DNA from 4 places in the Microbacterium sp. SLBN-154 genome. Region 1 is predicted to be linked to each of the others. Evidence: predicted binding sites of a transcription regulator. Region 1 holds the regulator's gene; each other region holds the start of a gene.
What was found. Region 1 encodes LexA, which represses DNA repair genes until DNA is damaged. Its sites were predicted from a motif close to TCGAACANNTGTTCGA; they were not measured.
Positions count from the first base shown of each region.

Region 2: the regulator LexA is predicted to act here: its motif matches at 2,052-2,067, upstream of FBY40_RS05185 (HNH endonuclease signature motif containing protein).
Region 3: the regulator LexA is predicted to act here: its motif matches at 1,561-1,576, upstream of FBY40_RS01735 (Rv2578c family radical SAM protein).
Region 4: the regulator LexA is predicted to act here: its motif matches at 2,697-2,712, upstream of FBY40_RS15800 (HNH endonuclease signature motif containing protein).

Region 1 is NZ_VFNL01000001.1:1,759,627-1,764,213, reverse strand. Features, by position in the region: gene FBY40_RS08560 (histidinol-phosphate transaminase) at 1-547, opposite strand, end outside; gene FBY40_RS08555 (LysM peptidoglycan-binding domain-containing protein) at 579-944, opposite strand; gene lexA (transcriptional repressor LexA) at 1,245-1,919, shown strand; gene FBY40_RS08545 (prolyl oligopeptidase family serine peptidase) at 2,010-3,989, shown strand; gene hflX (GTPase HflX) at 4,015-4,587, opposite strand, start outside.
Region 2 is NZ_VFNL01000001.1:1,022,365-1,026,951, forward strand. Features, by position in the region: gene FBY40_RS05180 (DUF4442 domain-containing protein) at 145-591, shown strand; gene FBY40_RS05185 (HNH endonuclease signature motif containing protein) at 606-1,973, opposite strand; gene FBY40_RS05190 (hypothetical protein) at 2,180-2,839, shown strand; gene FBY40_RS05195 (GDSL-type esterase/lipase family protein) at 2,858-4,015, shown strand; gene FBY40_RS05200 (TetR/AcrR family transcriptional regulator) at 4,040-4,587, opposite strand, start outside.
Region 3 is NZ_VFNL01000001.1:345,358-349,944, reverse strand. Features, by position in the region: gene FBY40_RS01740 (DEAD/DEAH box helicase) at 1-192, shown strand, start outside; gene FBY40_RS01735 (Rv2578c family radical SAM protein) at 416-1,552, opposite strand; gene FBY40_RS01730 (M15 family metallopeptidase) at 1,854-2,813, shown strand; gene FBY40_RS01725 (bacteriorhodopsin) at 2,977-3,723, shown strand; gene FBY40_RS01720 (acyl-CoA dehydrogenase family protein) at 3,889-4,587, shown strand, end outside.
Region 4 is NZ_VFNL01000001.1:3,254,130-3,258,716, forward strand. Features, by position in the region: gene FBY40_RS15790 (alpha-galactosidase) at 1-194, shown strand, start outside; gene FBY40_RS15795 (DUF1206 domain-containing protein) at 214-1,023, opposite strand; gene FBY40_RS15800 (HNH endonuclease signature motif containing protein) at 1,187-2,593, opposite strand; gene FBY40_RS15805 (MarR family winged helix-turn-helix transcriptional regulator) at 2,819-3,235, opposite strand; gene FBY40_RS15810 (hypothetical protein) at 3,292-3,828, shown strand; gene FBY40_RS15815 (aldo/keto reductase) at 3,862-4,587, opposite strand, start outside.

The DNA.
Region 1 (4,587 bases):
CGTCGACGACGTCGAGCGGCAGCGGTGTGCCCGTCGGGTTGTTCGGAGCGCACAGGAACACCACGTCGGGTTCGGCCGCGGCCACCTGGGCAGCGGCCGAGTCCGCGGACACGGTGAAGTCGTGCGCGCGGGTGCCCGCGTGCCATGTCGCTCCGGTTCCCCGCGTCAACAGGGGGTACATCGAATACGTCGGGGCGAACCCGAACGCGGTCCGTCCCGGGCCGGCGAACGCCTGCAGCAGATGCTGGAGGACTTCGTTCGATCCGTTGGCCGCCCAGATCTGCTCCCGGACGAGGCCGTGACCGAGGTAGTCCGCCAGGTGCTCGCGCAGCGCGGTGAACTCGCGGTCGGGGTAGCGATTCACCTCGCGCAGCGCGATGGCCACGGCGTCGAGGATGTCGTCGGCCACCTCCGCAGGGACGGGGTGGGTGTTCTCGTTGACGTTCAACGCCACCGGCAGTTGAGCCTGCGGCGCTCCGTACGGGATCTGGCCCCTCAGGTCGTCGCGGATGGGAAGGTCATCGAGCGTCGCACTCACCCTTCCCATCGTACGGCGCCATGCCCGCCGGGCCTGCGGATCAGTCGGCGTACTCCGCAGGGATCGCCAGTTCCTGCCCGGCCGACACGAGTCCCGCATCGAGGCCGTTGAGACGGCTGAACGCCGCCACCACATCGCGCGGGTCGGCCGCAGGGGCCACGCGCTCGGCGATCGCCCAGAGTGAGTCACCCGCCTGCACGGTGACGGTGTCGAACGCGCCCGAAGGGGCACCGTCGGCGCGGGTGGCGAGCGCCGATCCCCCGCTGATCATCGCCACACTCAGCGCGACGACGGCGGGCAGCGCGGCGAGCGTGGCGAGGACACGGCGTCCGCGTGCGGTCAGCCGCAGTCGGGTCGCGGCGGCGGCACCGGTCATGGTTCCCGTCGAAATCGTGATCGCGCTCATCGTGTGCTCCCGTTCCCGGCTCGGCCGGTGTCGTTTCGGGTCTGGGTTCGCATCCACCCGTCGGCCGGGACGGGCGGATGCGAACCTCTCTTCCGAATCTATCTTCGATGTGAAATGCTGTCAAGCGGGTCGGAATCCGTCGAACGATCGAACGCGACACGCGAGCGAGGTCCGGTGGACACCGATCGGAACCGGATACGGTTTCGACGAGGACACCTCACCACCGACCTCCGACATTCGAAGACGCGACGATCGCGCCACGGGGCCCGGGGCGGGGTTTCCGGGGAGACAGGAGCAGACATGAGCGAGCCGAACACCAAGCCGCAGACACGGCGGCGCAAGAGCCTGAGCGACAAGCAGATGGCCATCCTCGAGGTGATCCAGCGCTCGATCGCCCGCCACGGTTATCCCCCGAGCATGCGCGAGATCGGCGACGCCGTGGGCCTGAAGTCGCTGTCCAGCGTCACCCACCAGCTCAATCAGCTCGAGTTGAGCGGGTACCTGCGGCGCGACCCCGGCAAGACCCGGGCCATGGAGGTGCTCATCGACCTTCCCGGCAGCGCCGCGGAGAACCCCGCCGACCGCACCCCCGCGGTGGGCGACGCCGCCCTCGTGCCGCTGGTCGGACGGATCGCCGCAGGTGTCCCCATCACGGCGGATCAGCAGGTCGAGGAGGTCTTCCCCCTTCCCCGCCAGCTGGTCGGCAAGGGCGAGCTGTTCATGCTGAAGGTCGCCGGCGATTCGATGATCGACGCGGCCATCTGCGACGGCGACTGGGTCGTGGTGCGTGCGCAGGGCACGGCCGAGAACGGCGAGATCGTCGCTGCCATGCTCGACGGAGAGGCGACCGTCAAAACGTTCCGTCAGCGTGACGGCCACACGTGGCTGCTCCCCCGCAACACCGCTTTCGAGCCCATTCTGGGCGACGAGGCGATCATCCTGGGCAAGGTCGTCGCGATCCTTCGCGCGGTCTGACAGCGGTCGGCTCCCCCGACGCCGCGGGCCCCTCGACGTGGAGGCCCGTAACGTGGAGGCCCGTAACGTGGAGGCCCGTAACGTGGAGGTATGGTCGCGCCCCTTCCCCGGAACTCCGCATCCGCTCCCGCCCGCACGCTCCCGTTCGGCACCTGGCCGTCGCGCATCACGGCGGACGCGGTGGCTGCCGCTTCGCCGCGGCTGGACGGCGCCCGCTTCGTCGGGGATGAGATCTGGTGGGCCGAGACGGTCCCTGAAGAGCAGGGGCGAACGACCGTGCGACGTGCACCGCGAGCGTCGGTGCCGGGCTCACAGGTCGACACGCTGCTGCCTGCTCCGTGGAGCGTCCGCTCGCGTGTCCACGAGTACGGCGGTGGCGCGTGGGGCGCCACCCCAGACGGCGGGCTGGTCTTCGTGGAGAAGTCGGATCAGCGGGTGTGGCTGCTGTCTCCGGGGTCGACTCCGACCCCACTGACACCTGCCGTGTCGGGGCAGGCGCTCGGGGGTCTGTGTGTGACCCGGGGGCGGGTCCTCGCCGTCCGCGAGGTCCTCGGAGAGCCCGTCACCCATGACATCGTCGAGATACCCCTCGACGGGTCGGCCGCCGACGACATCGATCGCGTGACCTCGTTGACAGCGGGGAGCGATTTCGTCGCGCAGCCTGCGCTCTCCCCCGACGGATCCCTGCTCGCGTGGCTCGCGTGGGATCACCCCCACATGCCCTGGGACCGGGCTGAGGTGCGAGTGCGCCGACTCGACGACGGAGAACCCGCGGGCCGACGCGTGGCCGGAGGCGCCTCCGCCGCTCTCCAGCCCGAATGGACCGCCGACGGCGCCCTTCTGTACGCCGATGACGTGAGCGGGTTCTGGAACCTGCACCGCCTCGACCCCGCGGACGACCGGGCTGAGGTGATCGCCCCGGATGAACGCGACACCGGAGGTCCGCTGTGGGTGCTCGGATCACGGTGGTTCGCGCCGCTCACCGACGGTGTCGTCGCCGTGCGCACACGCGGTCGCGACGAACTCGTCCACCTCTCCTCGGGCGGCGTGGTGACCGTCATCCCTGTTCCCGCGGTCGGCAACCTCCTGGTGGAGGACGCAGCAGGCACCGACGTCCTCGTGTCGGGAAGCCCGGAAGACGCCCCCACGGGGCTGTGGCGCATCGATCTGCGCGAGCCGTCGCGGCCGAGCGTTCACCTTCTGACGGGCGGACGCTGGCACGACGAAGGAGTCTCCCCCTGGGTGCCGCTCCCCCGGCGATTCACCGTCGACGGACGCCACGGCGTCGTCCACGCGGTCGACTTCCCCCCGACCCACCCGGAGGTGCAGGGACCCGACGACGCCCTTCCGCCGTACGTCGTGCTCGTCCACGGCGGCCCGACCGCTCATGCGCCCGGCGTTGTCAGCCCGAAGACGCTCTTCCTGACCTCTCGGGGGATCGGCGTGGTCGAGGTCAACTACGGAGGCTCCAGCGGCTTCGGCCGCGAATACCGCGAACGTCTGCGGGGCCGGTGGGGCGTCGTCGATGTCGACGACGTCATCGACGTCGCACGTTCCCTCGCCGCGGACGGAACCGCCGACCCCGCCCGCATCGCGATCGCGGGCGGATCGGCAGGAGGCTGGACGGTGCTCGGAGCACTGGTCGCCTCCGACGCCTTCGGCGCCGGCATCTCGCGATACGGCGTGGCCGACGCCCGGCTCCTCGCGGCCGAGACGCACGACTTCGAAGCGCGCTACCTCGATGGCCTCATCGGGCCGCTTCCCGCCAGCGAGACGGTCTACCTCGAGCGGTCACCGCTGACCCACGCCCACCGCATCCAGGCTCCGGTGCTGCTTCTGCAGGGAGAGGAGGACGCCGTGGTTCCGCCCTCGCAGTCGGAGGCCATCCGCGACGCGCTGCGCGCCGGCGGTGTGCCCCACGCCTACGTTCTCTACCCGGGTGAAGGGCACGGATTCCGCCGGAGCGAGACCGTCGTCGACATGGTGCGCACAGAGCTCGCGTTCTTGGGAGCCGCCTTCGGGTTCACCCCGGCGGACGTCCCGCCGCTCGACCTCGACCCGACCGGCTGAGTGGTCGCAGCGGTTCGGCGAGACGTCAGATCCGGAACGGCGCGAGCTCGGCCGCGAGCCGCTCACCGACGTGAGCGTGGAGGTAGGTTCCCTCCGCCCGGTGCTCCTCGGTGAGGATGAGACCGGAGTCGTGCGCAGCCGACACCAGGTCGCCGCGGTCGTAGGGGACCACCGCCTGCACCTCCACCGCGGGCAGCGGCAGGGCGTCTTCGATGGCTGTGCGCAGCTCTTCGATTCCCTCGCCGGTGCGCGAGGACACGAAGTGCGCGTTCGGCACGAGTCCGCGCAACACCAGCCGGGTGTCGGCATCGACGAGGTCGGCCTTGTTGAACACCACGATCTCGCGGGTGTCGCGCGCACCGACATCACCGATCACATCCCGCACCGTCTGCAGCTGTGCGCCCGGATCGGGGTGGGCACCGTCGACGACGTGCACGATCACATCGGCGCCACCGACCTCCTCCAGGGTGGAGCGGAACGCCTCGACGAGCTGGTGCGGAAGGTTTCGGACGAATCCGACGGTGTCGGAGATCGTGTAGACCCGTCCGTCGGATGTCTCGGAGCGGCGCACCGTGGCATCCAGCGTCGCGAACAGCGC
Region 2 (4,587 bases), 740 kb from region 1:
ATTGAGCCAGTCCTGTGGAAATGTTGAGGAACCCCGTACGCCGACGATCGGTGGGTGTGCCCGGACGACAACGGTTTTGTCGCCGCGGGGGGTGGCTTCGACAATCGGTGGATGCGCGTCACACCTCGCACGTTGGCTTGGGGCATGAGTCTCTGGCCGCCGAACCTCTTCAGCGGCATCCGAGTGCGGCGTTTCGCCGACGACTGGACGGAGGCGGTCGTCGAACTGCACGTCAATCGCTTCACGCGGAATTATGTGGGCACGGCGTTTGGGGGATCGATGTCGGCGATGACCGATCCGTACTTCTTCATGCTGGTGATGCATCAGCTGGGGCGCGACTACGTCGTCTGGGATACCCGCGGTGAGATCGAGTTCCTCAAGCCCGGTCGCGGCGTGCTGACGGCACGCTTCTGCGTTGCGCCCGAGCAGGTCGCCGAGCTTCGTGCCCGCGCGGCCGGCGGCGCGAAGGTTCGCGAGTGGTTCGAGACGACGATCACCGACGAGAGCGGCGACGTGGTCGCCCGCAGCCGCCGAGAGGTGTTCGTGCGCGAGAAGCGGCGCGTCACCCATTCTCAACTCGCTGGAGCCTGACCGTCCCGATTCCGTCAGAAGGGTGCGACGCCGTATCCGCCGTCGTCGGTGGGGACGAATGCCACCCGTGAGGGTGGGTGGCTGTCGTACGTCTTTCCGCCGGGGCTGGTGAACTTTAGGATGCCGCCGGGGAGCTGTTCGACGTGCCAGTTTGTCGCGTGCTTCAGGGTGTGGTGTCTGGCGCATTCGTTGCAGAGGTTGTCATTGCAACTCTTCCCGCCCAGGGCGAAGTCCTTCGAGTGGTCGATATGGCAGAGCTTCGCCGGCCTTCGGCACCCTGGGGTTCGACACGTGACATCTCGCGCGTTCACGTATCGGGTTTGAGATGGATGCAGCTGATACCTGTCCACCGCGGTCACGACCCCGCTGATCGGGTCGGTCATCACCCGTTCCCAGATCCTCGCGGTGCCCGCCATGCGTCTGGCGGTCTCTGGGTCGACGGGGGTGACCCCGTTCAGCTCCGCCCCCGACTTCGTCACCCCCGTCAACGTGGTGATGGGGATGGTGATCTGCACCTCAGCCCGAATCGCGCCGAGCCCGCCGGTGGTGGGGTCGGTGGGGTCGATCACCGGGGACCCGGCGAGGAGCATGTCCAGGGCGAGGTCGCAGCGGATCTCATCCAGCGACCGGTCATCGAACCACGGCTCGGTGTCCTCGGTGGGTGCGGCATCTCCACCGTTCTGTTCAGCCTCGGCCTTTGCGGCCGCGTGTGCGCGTCGCTTCTCCCGGTCCACGGTCTTGATCTCGGTGCCCTGGCCCGTCAGTCGGTGGTACACCCCGTGGACGTAGACGTTCCCGCCCAGGATCGTCAACGTCGACAGGGTGTCATCCAGGTCAGTGACCCACACCCGCCGCTCCCGTATCGCGGTGTCGTGTCGTTCCTGCAACGGCCGCGGGTCCAACACCGCGGCGCGTTGGATGGCGTACTTCTTCGTCCGCGGCACCGTCTGCCGCTCCGCCTCGGCCAACACGATCCGCTCGAACGACGCCCGATCCGTAGCATCCTCGATCACCCGCCCGGCGTCCTGGATCACCTGCGCATGCGCCCGCGACACCCGCCCCTCCACCAACGCCGCCATCGTCTGAGGGAACAACTCGATCAACTCATACGCGTCATGCATCTGCGATTGCATCGACCGGTCATTGACCCGCACCGCCATCCCGAGCTCGAGCGCCATCGACCGCAACGGCATGTCCCGCTCCCTGGACGACACCGACCCCACCCGCGACCGCTGCTCGAGTGTCAGCGCGTACGCGTCCGCGAGCAGCCGGGTCTTCCTGGCCGCAAGCTTCGCCTCCGCCCGCTGCAGCTTCGCCAGCTCATCCGCGAACACCCCGGCGCGCTTATCCTCCGCCCGCCGCCGCTTCTCATCCGCGTCCACTGGAAACCCCGTCTCGATGACCTACCCACATCATCGCAGAGGGTTCCGACATTGACCTCCGGAGGCATAGCACTCGTGTAGAACTAATGTTCCAAGAAGATCCCATTCCACCCCTCACCCCCCACGCCCGACCCCTGACGAATGTCACCCCAGAAGGTGTCACCCCGACACTGCCGCCGCGCGCCGACATCCGGTGCGATGGACTCATGCCCACTCACACCCCCTCGTGGCGCACCCGCCTCGCCGAGCGTCGCGCGAAGCCCGGCGACGGGCGCCCGCTCCCGCCGTTCCGCTGGTGGCAGACCCTCGGGCGCTCGCTGTTCCTCCTTGACCTCGCCACCGCCGAGGGCGCGAGAACCACCTTCGCCGTCGATGTGCGCCAGCTCGGCGACCGCGACGATGGAGTGGTCCGCGCGCGCCTCTACCGCGACGGCCGTCAGACGGCGGTGTCGAAGCTCCCCGCGAGGTTCGCCGTCCCGGGCGGCCACATCGAGGTCGCCGCGCGCGCCTCCGGATTGCGGCGCTGCCATTTCGTTCCGGATGCCGGTGAGGAGCGTCAACTCACCCCGCACCCTCGCTCGGCCGAAGGCCTGCGGGCGCGTCTTCATCACCGATATCCGGTCCTGAGTACCGTGATCGGCGTCATCGCTACACTCGTCGTGCTCGTCGGCGTGTGCATCACGGTGCCGCAGATCATCGAGACGATCTCGCAGGTGCCGGCGATCGCCGACAGTATCGGGACGTTCGCGTCTCCGATTCATCTCCCGCCCGCCCTGAACGTCATCGTCACCATCGCCGTGGTCCTCGCCAGCACCGAGCGCGCCCTCCGCCTGCGCTCGTCGTGGCTCGACGAGCTGGCCAACTGACACAGAAGGAGTGCAGACGTGATAACCGCGTCCCTCGTCCCCGACCTCGTGCTCGGCGCTGTCGAGATCGAGCCGACCGAGCGGGGCCTGCGGCCCCACCGCCTGCCGCGCCACGTCCGTGAGCGCGACGCCGACCCGCAGCTGACGCTCATGGAGGCTCAGCCGTCGGGCGTCCGCCTCCGGTTCGTGACCTCCGCGACCGTGGCGGCGCTCGAGCTGCACACCACCCGCGTGGCCTATCGCGGTTTCGCTCGGCCGCGCGGCGCCGTGGATGTCGTGATCGACGGGGTGCCCGCCGGCAGCCACGGGCTGTCGGGCGGTGACGCCCTCGAACTCGACCTGCAGACCGGGGCGACGACCCTCGCGTCCGGAGCGCTCGACATCGTCGAGGTGTCGCTTCCGGCAACAGGGGAGAAGACCGTCGAGCTGTGGTTGCCGCACAACGAGCAGGTCGACATCGTTTCGCTCCGCGCCGACGCCCCCGTGCGACCGGCGCCGTCAACCGATCCGGTCTGGCTCCATCACGGCAGCTCGATCAGTCACGGCTCGAATGCCGCGACGCCGACCGGCATCTGGCCGGTCGTGGCGGCACGCCGTGCGGGCGTGCAGCTGCAGAATCTCGGGTTCGGCGGCAGCGCGCTGGTCGATCCGTTCCTGGCGCGTGTGATGCGCGACACGCCCGCCGACCTGATCAGCGTCAAGCTCGGCATCAACGTGGTGAATCTCGACGGTATGCGTCTGCGCACCTTCGTGCCGACGGTGCACGGGTTCCTCGACACCGTCCGCGACGGTCATCCCGAGACCCCGCTGCTGCTGGTGTCGCCGATCTTCTGCGGCATCCACGAGAACACCCCCGGTCCCGGAGCGGTCGATCCCGTCGCCGGGGCGGCGGGTGAGACCCGCTTCATCGCAACCGGCACGCCGGGAGACACCGCCGCCGGCCGGCTGACCCTCGAGGTCATCCGAGGGGCGCTCGAGAGCGTGGTCGCCGCGCGGTCCGACGACCCCCACCTGCACTATCTCGACGGCCTCGACCTCTACGGCCCCGAGGATGCCGAAGACCTGCCGCTGCCCGACGATCTCCACCCCGGTCCTGAGGCGCACGCCCTGATCGGCGCACGCTTCGCCGATCGGATTCTTCGCCCGGGGGGCCCGTTGCGTCCGCAGGAGGCCTGAGGGCCGGCCTGAACTCCGCGTCGGTCAGGATCCGGATGCTGCCAGTGCACCGTCCACGAGAAGATGCGCGAGGCGCTCCGGGTCGTACCCGGGCGCCGCGCCGCCGATGCAGAGGTTCCCGATCCCCCGCAGGAAGGCGTACGCCTCGACCGGCGCGCCTTGCGGCGCGGCGGCGTCGAGCAGCTCGGCGCAGACCGGCACGAGCCGGTCGGTCAGCAGCTGGTGCAGCGCGGAGAAGCGCTCGGTGTCGCCCTGCAAAGCGTCGGCGAGGCCGTGCTTGGTGACGAGGAACTCCACGAACAGCGTCACCCAGGCGTGCAGAGCAGCGGCGGGGGTCGCGCTGTCGCGCAGCAGCGTCGGCCCTGCGGCGGCGGCGGCGTCGACCTGGTGCCGGTAGACGGCGACGACGAGATCGGCCCGGGTGGGGAAGTGGCGGTACAGCGTGCCCATGCCCACTCCGGCCCTGTCGGCGACCTCCCGTACCGGCGCCTGGACGCCAGACTCCACGAACACCGCCGCCGCGGCGTCGAGAATCGCCTGCGCGTTGCGCTGCGCATCGCGGCGTCTGCCGC
Region 3 (4,587 bases), 1.4 Mb from region 1:
CGCTCGGGCCGCACGGGCCGCGCGGGCCGTGCCGGCACCGTCGTGACCCTGGTCACGCGTCAGCGTCGTCGTCGCATGACGGAGCTGCTCAGTCGCGCTGAGATCGAGGCGCCCTTCGAAGACGCGCGTCCCGGTGACGAGGTCGTCGAGGCCCTCGCCGGTCGTCCGACGGTCGCCGACCTCACCTCCTGACGGCCGCTGCGCCGGCGAAACCTCGTCCGGCCCCGCGGAGCGTCGAACCGACCCCCTTCACGACGAGCCACCCTGCATTCCGGGGTGGCTCGTCGCCTTTCGGGTGGTTCGGCGCGAGCGGCGGTGCGACCAGGGTGGCGCGACTGGTCGCCTGCGGCGGCCCGACGTCGCATTCGCGGCATCCCGGTGACCTGACGCGCGGCGCTGCGTACAGCTCGAGCGCTCAGAAGAGGGACGGCTGCGCCGGCGGCGCGGAGGCGGCACGTCGGCCGCGCGAGGTCGTCATCACCGTGGCGGCCAGCCGCGCGCGGTCGGCGGCCTCATGCGAGAGCGGGGCGCCCCCCGCGCCCGGGCCGCCCGCCAGCCCCGCGTACCGTGTGGCGCGCGGGTGCGCGTCGTCCTCCGCGCCGCCCTCCAGACGATAGGCCCGCAGCAGCGGGCGCACCCGGCGCGCGAGCCACGTGCGGTAGGCCTTCGGCGCGGTCGCCGAGACCCCCGGGTACAGCCCCCGGTACGACGACACCAGCTCCGGGCGCTCGCGCGCCAGCCACTGCAGGAACCACTCCTTCGCTCCCGGGCGGAGGTGCAGGGCGCCGTAGACGACCCGCGATGCTCCGGCGTCGCGGATCCGACGCAGAGCGTCGTCGATCGCCGCCACCGAGTCGGTCAGGTGGGGCAGGATCGGCATGAGGAACACCGTCACCGCGAATCCGGCGTCCACCGCCGCCCGAACGGTGTCGAGCCGCGCTGCAGCGCTCGGCGTCCCCGGCTCGAGAGCAGCCTGCAGGGCGTCGTCGAAGACGGCGATCGACATCGCGATGGTGATCGGGACGGATGCCGCGGCGTCGGCCAGTAACGGCAGATCACGTCGGAGCAGCGTGCCCTTCGTCAGGATCGAGAACGGCGTCCCCGACGCACTGAGAGCGTCGATGATCCCCGGCATCAACCGATAGCGGCCCTCGGCCCGCTGGTACGGGTCGGTGTTCGTGCCGAGCTGCACCGGGTCGCGCAGCCAGGTTGACCTCGCCAGCTCCCGCCGCAGCACCTCCACGGCGTTGATCTTGACGACGATCTGCGAGTCGAAGTCCTTCCCCGCGTCGAGCTCGAGGTACTCGTGGGTTCCCCGCGCGAAGCAGTAGGAGCACGCGTGGGAGCAGCCGCGGTAGGGGTTGATCGTCCAGTCGAAGGGCATCGCCGACGACCCCGGAACGCGGTTGAGCGCCGACTTCGCCATGACCTCGTGGAAGGTGATCCCCGCGAATTCGGGCGTGGTCACCGACCGCACCAGACCGTTGAGGTATTCGAGACCTGGCAGCGCCGCGGCATCCGCCACGCCCAACTGCTGCCCCTGCCATCGCATGCTTCCAGGGGAACACGTCTTCGAAACTCTGTCAAGATCCCACCGACCGATAATCGAAGACGACCCGGCCGGGCTGGCCACCGGGCGCACATGCGGGAAGAATGAGGGGGTGCAGGCGCCCCCTCCTCACACCCCTCCCCTCACCCGTCGCGAAGCCAGAGAGCGCGCCCGGGCGCATGATGCTGCGCGCACGGCGGGCGACGAGGCAGCGCCGGCGCGGCGGGGGTCCTCGCTCGGCGGCCCGGGGGTCCCCCTGGCGCGACACGCGCGAAAGCGCCACCGTCGCTGGCCGTCGGTGCCCGTGACGACGGCTCTCGTGGCGGCGTTCGTGTTCGGCTCGAGCGCCAGCGTCACCGCTGCGGTCGCCGGCCTTGCTCCTGACGCCCCGCCCCCTGCGGCCGCCGAGCCCGAGGCATCCGCACCTCCCGCCCCGCTCAGTGCGTTCATCGCCCCGGCGACCGCGGCACCCACCCCGCCGCCTCTCGCGCCGGTGCCGGCCACCGACCTCCCTGTCGTCGAGCAGCAGGTCGCCGGACAGGATCTGTGCGCCGACCCCGCGGTGACCTCCGCGCTCGCCGTGCAGGACGAGGCTGCGGTGATCTCCGCTGTCGGCGGCATCGGGCCATTCCGAGATGCAGTCGTCGCCGGCACCGCGCCATGCCTGCGCCTCGACGACCCGAACCTCAGCTGGGTGGTGGTCAACAAGATCCGTCCGTTCGCCCCGATCGATTGGGCCCCCGGCTCGGTCGTCTTCCCCGAGGGGGTGCGCAACCTCGGTGAAGGAGCCTTGGCCCCCGACGCGGCCGCGGCGCTCACGGCGATGGTGTCGGCGGCGGCTGCCGCCGGCGTGGGCGAGATCGGGCTGCAGAGCGCCTTCCGGTCGTACACCACGCAGCAGACCTCGTACGGCGTGCAGGTCGCCGATCGCGGTGTGGAGGGTGCCGACCTCGTCAGCGCCCGGCCCGGTCACAGCGAGCACCAGTCGGGTCTCGCCGCCGACGTCGTGCCGTGTGCGGATGGGGCCTGCGGCACCCTCGACGACCTCGCCGCCACGCCGCAGGGGGCCTGGGTCGCCCAGCACGCGTGGGAGTTCGGCTGGATCGTCCGGTATCAGGAGGGGCGGACGGATGTCACGGGTTACGCGCCCGAGCCCTGGCACCTTCGCTATGTCGGCCCCGACATCGCGCGAGCGATGCACGAAGGCAACTTCACCACTTTAGAGGAGTTCTTCGGCCTGCCGGCCGCTCCCACCTACGGTTAGCACGCGATTCCTCGCGATCGAGAGACCTCTACTACGGTTCGGCCCCGATGTCAAATCGCGGTTCTAGCCTGATCACAGGCGCCACCCCGACGCCTCTCAGCACCGGCTGACACCGACGTTGAGCCCTTCGGCTTCCCCGCCGCCGTTGTCTCAGGGAGTGGTCATGGATTTCTCCATCGTGCAGTCGTTCTTCATGCTCGGTTTCGTCGCCATGGCGGCCGGCACGTTCTGGTTCTTCATGGAGCGGAACGACCTCAAACCCGAGTACAGATCCGTGGCGAGCTACGCCGCGGTCATCACCCTCGTCGCCGCGATCCTCTACTACGTGATGAAGGACGTCGTGCAGTTCCCTGGCGGCGACATCACGGCGGCGGAGGTCGATGCGACCCTGCCGCTCCGCTACATCGACTGGCTCATCACCACCCCGCTCCTGCTGGTGGAGTTCGGCCTCATCCTCGCGATCGCCGGCGCGGTGCGTCGCGGTTTCGTGGCGCAGCTCATCGTCGCCGACATCATCATGATCGTGTTCGGCTACCTCGGCGAGATCGGCGTTCCCGGATCGGCGCCGAACTGGATCTTCTTCATCATCTCGGTGCTGGCGTGGCTGTACATCGTGTACCTGATCTTCACCGTCAAGGTTCCCGCGGGCGCTCCGGCCCACGTGCGCGGCGCCGTGCAGGTGATGCGGCTGTTCGTGGTCATCGGGTGGTCGATCTACCCGCTCGGCACCGCCATCCAGGAGTTCATCGAGCTCGGCGGGGGTGACGCCGCCGTCGCGATCAGCATCGCCGCGGTGATCTACGTCATCGCCGACGTGCTCAACAAGGTCGGGTTCGGTCTCGTCGCCGTCCGTGCGGCGAAGAAGAGCAGCGTCGACGTCGTCGATGCCAGCCCGGGGGGCAGGCTCTGATCCGCTGACCTTCACCGCCCGAGTGCCCCGCGGCCTGGACGCGGGGCACTCGTCCGTCGTCGGCCGGACCGCGGCATCCGCTCTGCCATGAAACTGAGTACCCTTGCTCGTGACACTGAGGGTCGGCGTGACCCGCACTCGAAGACGAGAATGGGAGGCCCGCTCATGGAGCGCGACATCTACGACGAGGACCACGAGGCGTTCCGCGACGTCGTCAAGGAGTTCTGCAAGCGCTACGTCACGAACGACAAGCGGGAGAAGTGGGATGCCGACGGGCAGATCGATCGCGAGACGCTGCGCGCCGCGGGCGACGCCGGCGTGATGGGACTCTCGGTCCCCGAGGAGTACGGCGGCGCCGGGATGCTGCAGGACTACCGTTTCCGCGCGATCGTCAACGAAGAGGTCATCGCTGCCGGTGCCGGGTCGCTGGCGGGGGCTCTGGGCATCCAGGACGACCTCGCCGTGCCGTACCTCGTGCACATGGGCACCGACGCGCAGAAGCAGAAGTGGCTGCCGGGCATGGCCACGGGCGAGATCATCGGCGCGCTCGCGATGAGCGAGCCGGGCGCCGGCAGCGACCTGCGCGGCATCTCCACCACCGCGAAGAAGGTCGACGGCGGGTACGTCGTCAACGGGGCGAAGACGTTCATCTCGAGCGGTGCGAGCGCCGACGTGGTGGTCACCTTCGTCAAGACGGGGGAGGGCAATCGCCCCGAGGCGTTCAGCCTGCTGCTGATCGAGACCTCGTCGGAGGGCTTCGACCACGGCAAGAAGCTGCAGAAGATGGGCTTCCACGGCCACGACACCGCCGAGCTGTCGTTCACCGATGTGTTCGTGCCCGAGGAGAACCTCATCAGCGGCAAG
Region 4 (4,587 bases), 1.5 Mb from region 1:
GCCTGGAGGATGAGCGGCTGTACCGTCTCACACTCTCACCGCTCACGCGCGACCATGATGCCGGGCAGTCGGCCCTGGAGTGGGCGGCGGTCGACACGGTCTTGACCGGCCGACAGCTGTCGGTCGTGGGACTTCGACCCATGGTTCAGCAGCCGCAGCGCGCGATCGTGGTCGACATGGTCGCGGTGGACTGACGCCGCATCGCCACAGACCTCACATGCGGGCGTAGCGGGCGCGGGCGAAGCAGAACAGGCCGTAGAGGATGAGGCCGGCACCGACGATCCAGAGGATGATCTGTCCGAACGGCAGCTGCGCGAGGCTCTGCAGTGCTCCATCGAGACCGCCGGCCGCTTCAGCGTCCTGGGTGAAGGCGGCGACGACGAAGAGGATGCCGGCGACTCCGACGGCGACACCCTTGGCGATGTAACCGGTGACGCCGAAGGCGACGATCGCCTTCCGAACCTTCGAGGTGGGGAGATCGAGCTTCTCCTCGAACTTCTTCGTGGCGCCCTTGTAGACGAACGCGCCGCCGATGGCGAGCACCACGAGACCGATGAGGACGAGCACGAAGACGCCGCCCGGCGTGGCGAGCAGCTGGGCACTGAGCGACTGCGTCGACCCCGACGATGAGGAGCTCCCACCCAGCGCGTAGATGAGGGCGGTCACGGCGATCGCGATGTAGGCGGCGGCCGTGCCGAGGTGCTTCACGCGCCTGGCCCACTTCTTCTTGCTGTCGCCGTCGGAATCGGAGGCGAAGAACGCCTGGGCGATCTCGAAGAGAGCAAGGGCGGCGAGTCCGATGACGATGACCCAGAGCACGACGAGGCCGAAGGGGGTCTCGCGGATCTGCGACATCGCGCCGCTCTGGTCGGCGGAGCCGCCACCGGCGCCGGTGGCGATCGTGACGGCGATGCTGCCGATGATGATGTGGAGGAGTCCGAGGACGGCGTAACCGACGCGCGCGACGGCACGGAAAGTGGATGATGAGTGCGCCGACCGCGCCGCTTGCTTCGCCGTGCTCATGTCGAAACGGTATCCGTCTCCCGCGCGCCCCGACCACCTGTTGACGCGCCCCCGGCGACGTGCTGTGCCACCGCCGGAGCGCGTTTCGTCCCGTTGCGCTCGCCTGACCACCGGTGCGCACATTCACGGCGACTGGTCAGGCGGCGACATCCACATCGCCGGGTCAGGCGGCGGTGAAGCGCAGGGGACTGCGGGACCTCAGTCGAGTGGGCGGAGCTGCTTCCCCGGCGACCGGATCAGGTGGGGAGTGCAGCCAATACGTGTCGGCGCCGTCGGGGCCGCGTTCGCGGGTGATCCACTGGCCGCGGTTGTGGAGGCCGAGGTGGCAGTTACGACACAGGGGAACACCGTCGTCGACGTCGGTGCGTCCACCGTGGGACCAGTGGGTCAGGTGGTGGATCTCGGTCCAGCTCGACGGAGCGGTGCAGTGCTCTCCGATGCACCCACCGTGGCGGGCGGCGATCGCAAGACGCTGTTTTCGGGTGAACAGGCGCTGCTCCCTTCCGACATCGAGGGGTCTGCCGGTGCTGTCGCGGATCACCGGAACACTGCCCGCGTCACACAGATAACTGTCGACCACGCCACCGGGGATCGCCGCGCCACCGTCCTCGAGGTGCCCCACTCCGACCACCCGCACCCGGATCGCCCCGTCGGCGTCGGTCTCGGGGGTGAGGGTGTCGGCGGTGACGAGGATCCGTACCCCAGGTTGCCGGTCCCCGAACGACTGGGCCGGGTCGGCGGCGGCGCCGGTGCGCAGGATCGCCAGCACCGTGTCGTACTGCACCTGCTCATTCGACCGGGAATCCCGCGCACCGTCGGCCGCCGTCGCAGCCGGTGACTCCACGAATCGCGGCCCACGCCGCGGGCGCAGCGCGGCGGAGAGGATCGCCTGCACCCACGCCGCCCCGTCGTCGTCGAACACGATCTTCGCGTGATGCTGCCCGTTCTCATCGGTCCATGTCCGTAGCGACCGCGCCGCGAAACGTTCCTCGAACCGCACAGTCACCCCGACCGGGTCCAACCGGTCCCTCGCGATCCGGGCCGCGTTCCGGAGCTCTTCGACGGGGAACACCCCCGCCTCCCCCAGCAGCATCCCCACCGCCGTCGCCCACGCCGCGGGAAGAAACCCCGGATCCAGATCCAGATACCGCTCGACCGGCGGATCCCCCAGGCCATCGCGGATCGCCCGGAACTGCGCCTGCGTGATCGCCCCGCCCGTCAACGCCTCCCGCAGCAACCGCAACCACTCCGGAGTCGCCGGAACGGCCGGCGCTGACGTCAGGCCCGAGACCGCCGGCGGCGGGACACTCGGCGCGAGGTCCTCACCGGTCCGCACTGCACGGGTCACGTCCGCGCGCGTCTGTCCCGTGATCGTCTGCACGAGCGACGCGCCATTCCGGTGGCCCTTTCGCTGCGCCAACCCGTCATACCCCAGCTCCCGCGCCGACCGCCGGGTTGCTTCCGCGGCCGCGGCAGCGGTGATGACCTCCACCGCCGCCCGCACCTGCGCAGCATCCGACAACAGCGCCAACAGATCGTCATCGCCGATCGCGGCGACCACCTCCGACACCGAACACGCCAACGCTGCACCGCAGGCGGCTTCCAGGTCGCAACGACACGATGAGCGGCATCCCTCAACCGCCGCGTGGTCGCCATCGCACCGGAACTGTCCATAGAACAAATCTACGCTTGAACTCCGACATCGCCCGGAGAGAACAATAATCTGCGCGTGAAGGCGAGACCCACAGGGTCCGGTCAGCAGCACAAAAATTCGAACAATCGCCGGAGTTGCACCCTAAGGCTGCCACCTGTCCACGATGTGGTGGAAGACCTCGTAGTCCTCCCCCAGCTGCCGGCGATATTCATCTTCGATCGCTTCGACCCGCGCGTATGCGACGGCGAGCAGGCGCCGCCCCTCATCCGTCAATTCCGCGGGAGCGACCCGGCCCTTGCCCCGACGCTCCGGTCGCACGACCGCCCCGATCTTCTGCAGCCGATCCAGCAGCGGCCCCATGCTCTGCGCCGAGATCAGAACCGCCTCGGCCAGTTCCGCTGCGGTCGCACCGGGTCGAGCGGCGAGCACGGCGAGCGTGCTGAACTCCGTCACTCGCAACCCGACCGCGGCGAGCTCATCGGCGAAGCGTCGCGACATCTGCGCACTCTTGAGAACAAGTCGATAGCCGAGGAAGTCTTCGGGGCGCAGCGCTGTCACAAGCTTGATTCTTTCACGGGTGGACACGGCGAATAAGCTGCCTTATTCTCATTGTTATGACGACATTGCCCATCCGCCACCCGTTCACCTCCTCCTTCCGGCCTTCAGCATCCCCGCTGCGCCGGACTCGCGTGCTCACCGTCGTGGCCACGCTCTTTCTCGCACAGAACGCATTCGGAAACCTTTACGAGCAGAACGCGGCATTGCGGAGCCTCGTCACCCCCTCCCCCGGCGCCTTCATCGGCGCCCTGGAGATCGGGAGCCCGATGTACTACTACATGCCGTGGTCGCTGATAGGCCTAGCCGCCGCCGTCTGGCTCGTGGTGCGCATGCACCGGATGGCCCTTCCTGCCGCGCGACGAGGCTGGATCGCGCTCGGCCTTCTCGCCGTGGCCGCAACGTCGAAGACGCTTCTCATCACCACCGTCAACCCTGTCTTCCGAGACCCCGGCGAGACAGCCGATCGGGTGCGCGACCTGACGGGGCTGTGGCTGGCGGGGAACGGACTGACGATACTCACCACGGCAGCTGCCGTCATCCTGCTCCTGAGCTGGCGCGCAGGCGCGGCGGACGTCGCCTTCCGCGCGAAGTGACCGACAGGAGCGGCGGGGGCAGCCTCCGCCGCTCTACTCCGGATCGATGCCGACCGAGTGCGAAAGGCGCTCGACCTCGCCGTCGGACAGGTCGAGATCGGCGGCGGCAGCCGAGTCCACGATGGACGCGGCGCGCCGTGCACCCGGGATCGGAATCACGGTCTCGGCGAGCGCCAGCTCCCACGCGAGGACGACGCGCTGCGGGCTCACCCCGTGCGCCGATGCCACCTCGGCGAAGGCCGAGAATCGGTCGCCGACAGTGCGCGCTCCCCCGCCCGTGCCGCCCAGCGGGCTCCAGGGCAGAAAGGCGATGCCGTGCCGCGCGCAGTGGCGCAGCTCGTCGATCGAACCCGGATGCTTCGGCGAGAACTCGTTCTGGACGCTCGCGAGGTTGCCCTCACCCAGCACCTCCAGGGCGATGTCGATCTCCTCCACACTCGCGTTCGAGATGCCGATGTGGCGGATCAGCCCCTCGTCCTGCAGGGCCTTCAGGTTCTGCATGATCTCGCCGTAGACCATCCACCGGTCGGGTCGGTGGTACTGGTAGAGCTCGATCGCATCGACCCCCAGGATGCGCAGCGACCGCTCGACAGCGGCGCGGAGGTACGCGAGCGATCCGTCGCGCCCCCACGTCTCGCCCTCCGCCCGCGTGATCCCACCCTTGGTGGTGACGAACACCGACGACGCGTCGCCGTCCCAGGTGCGCAGCGCCTCGGCCACGATCTCCTCGTTGTGCCCCATCTGATCCCACTGCGGCGC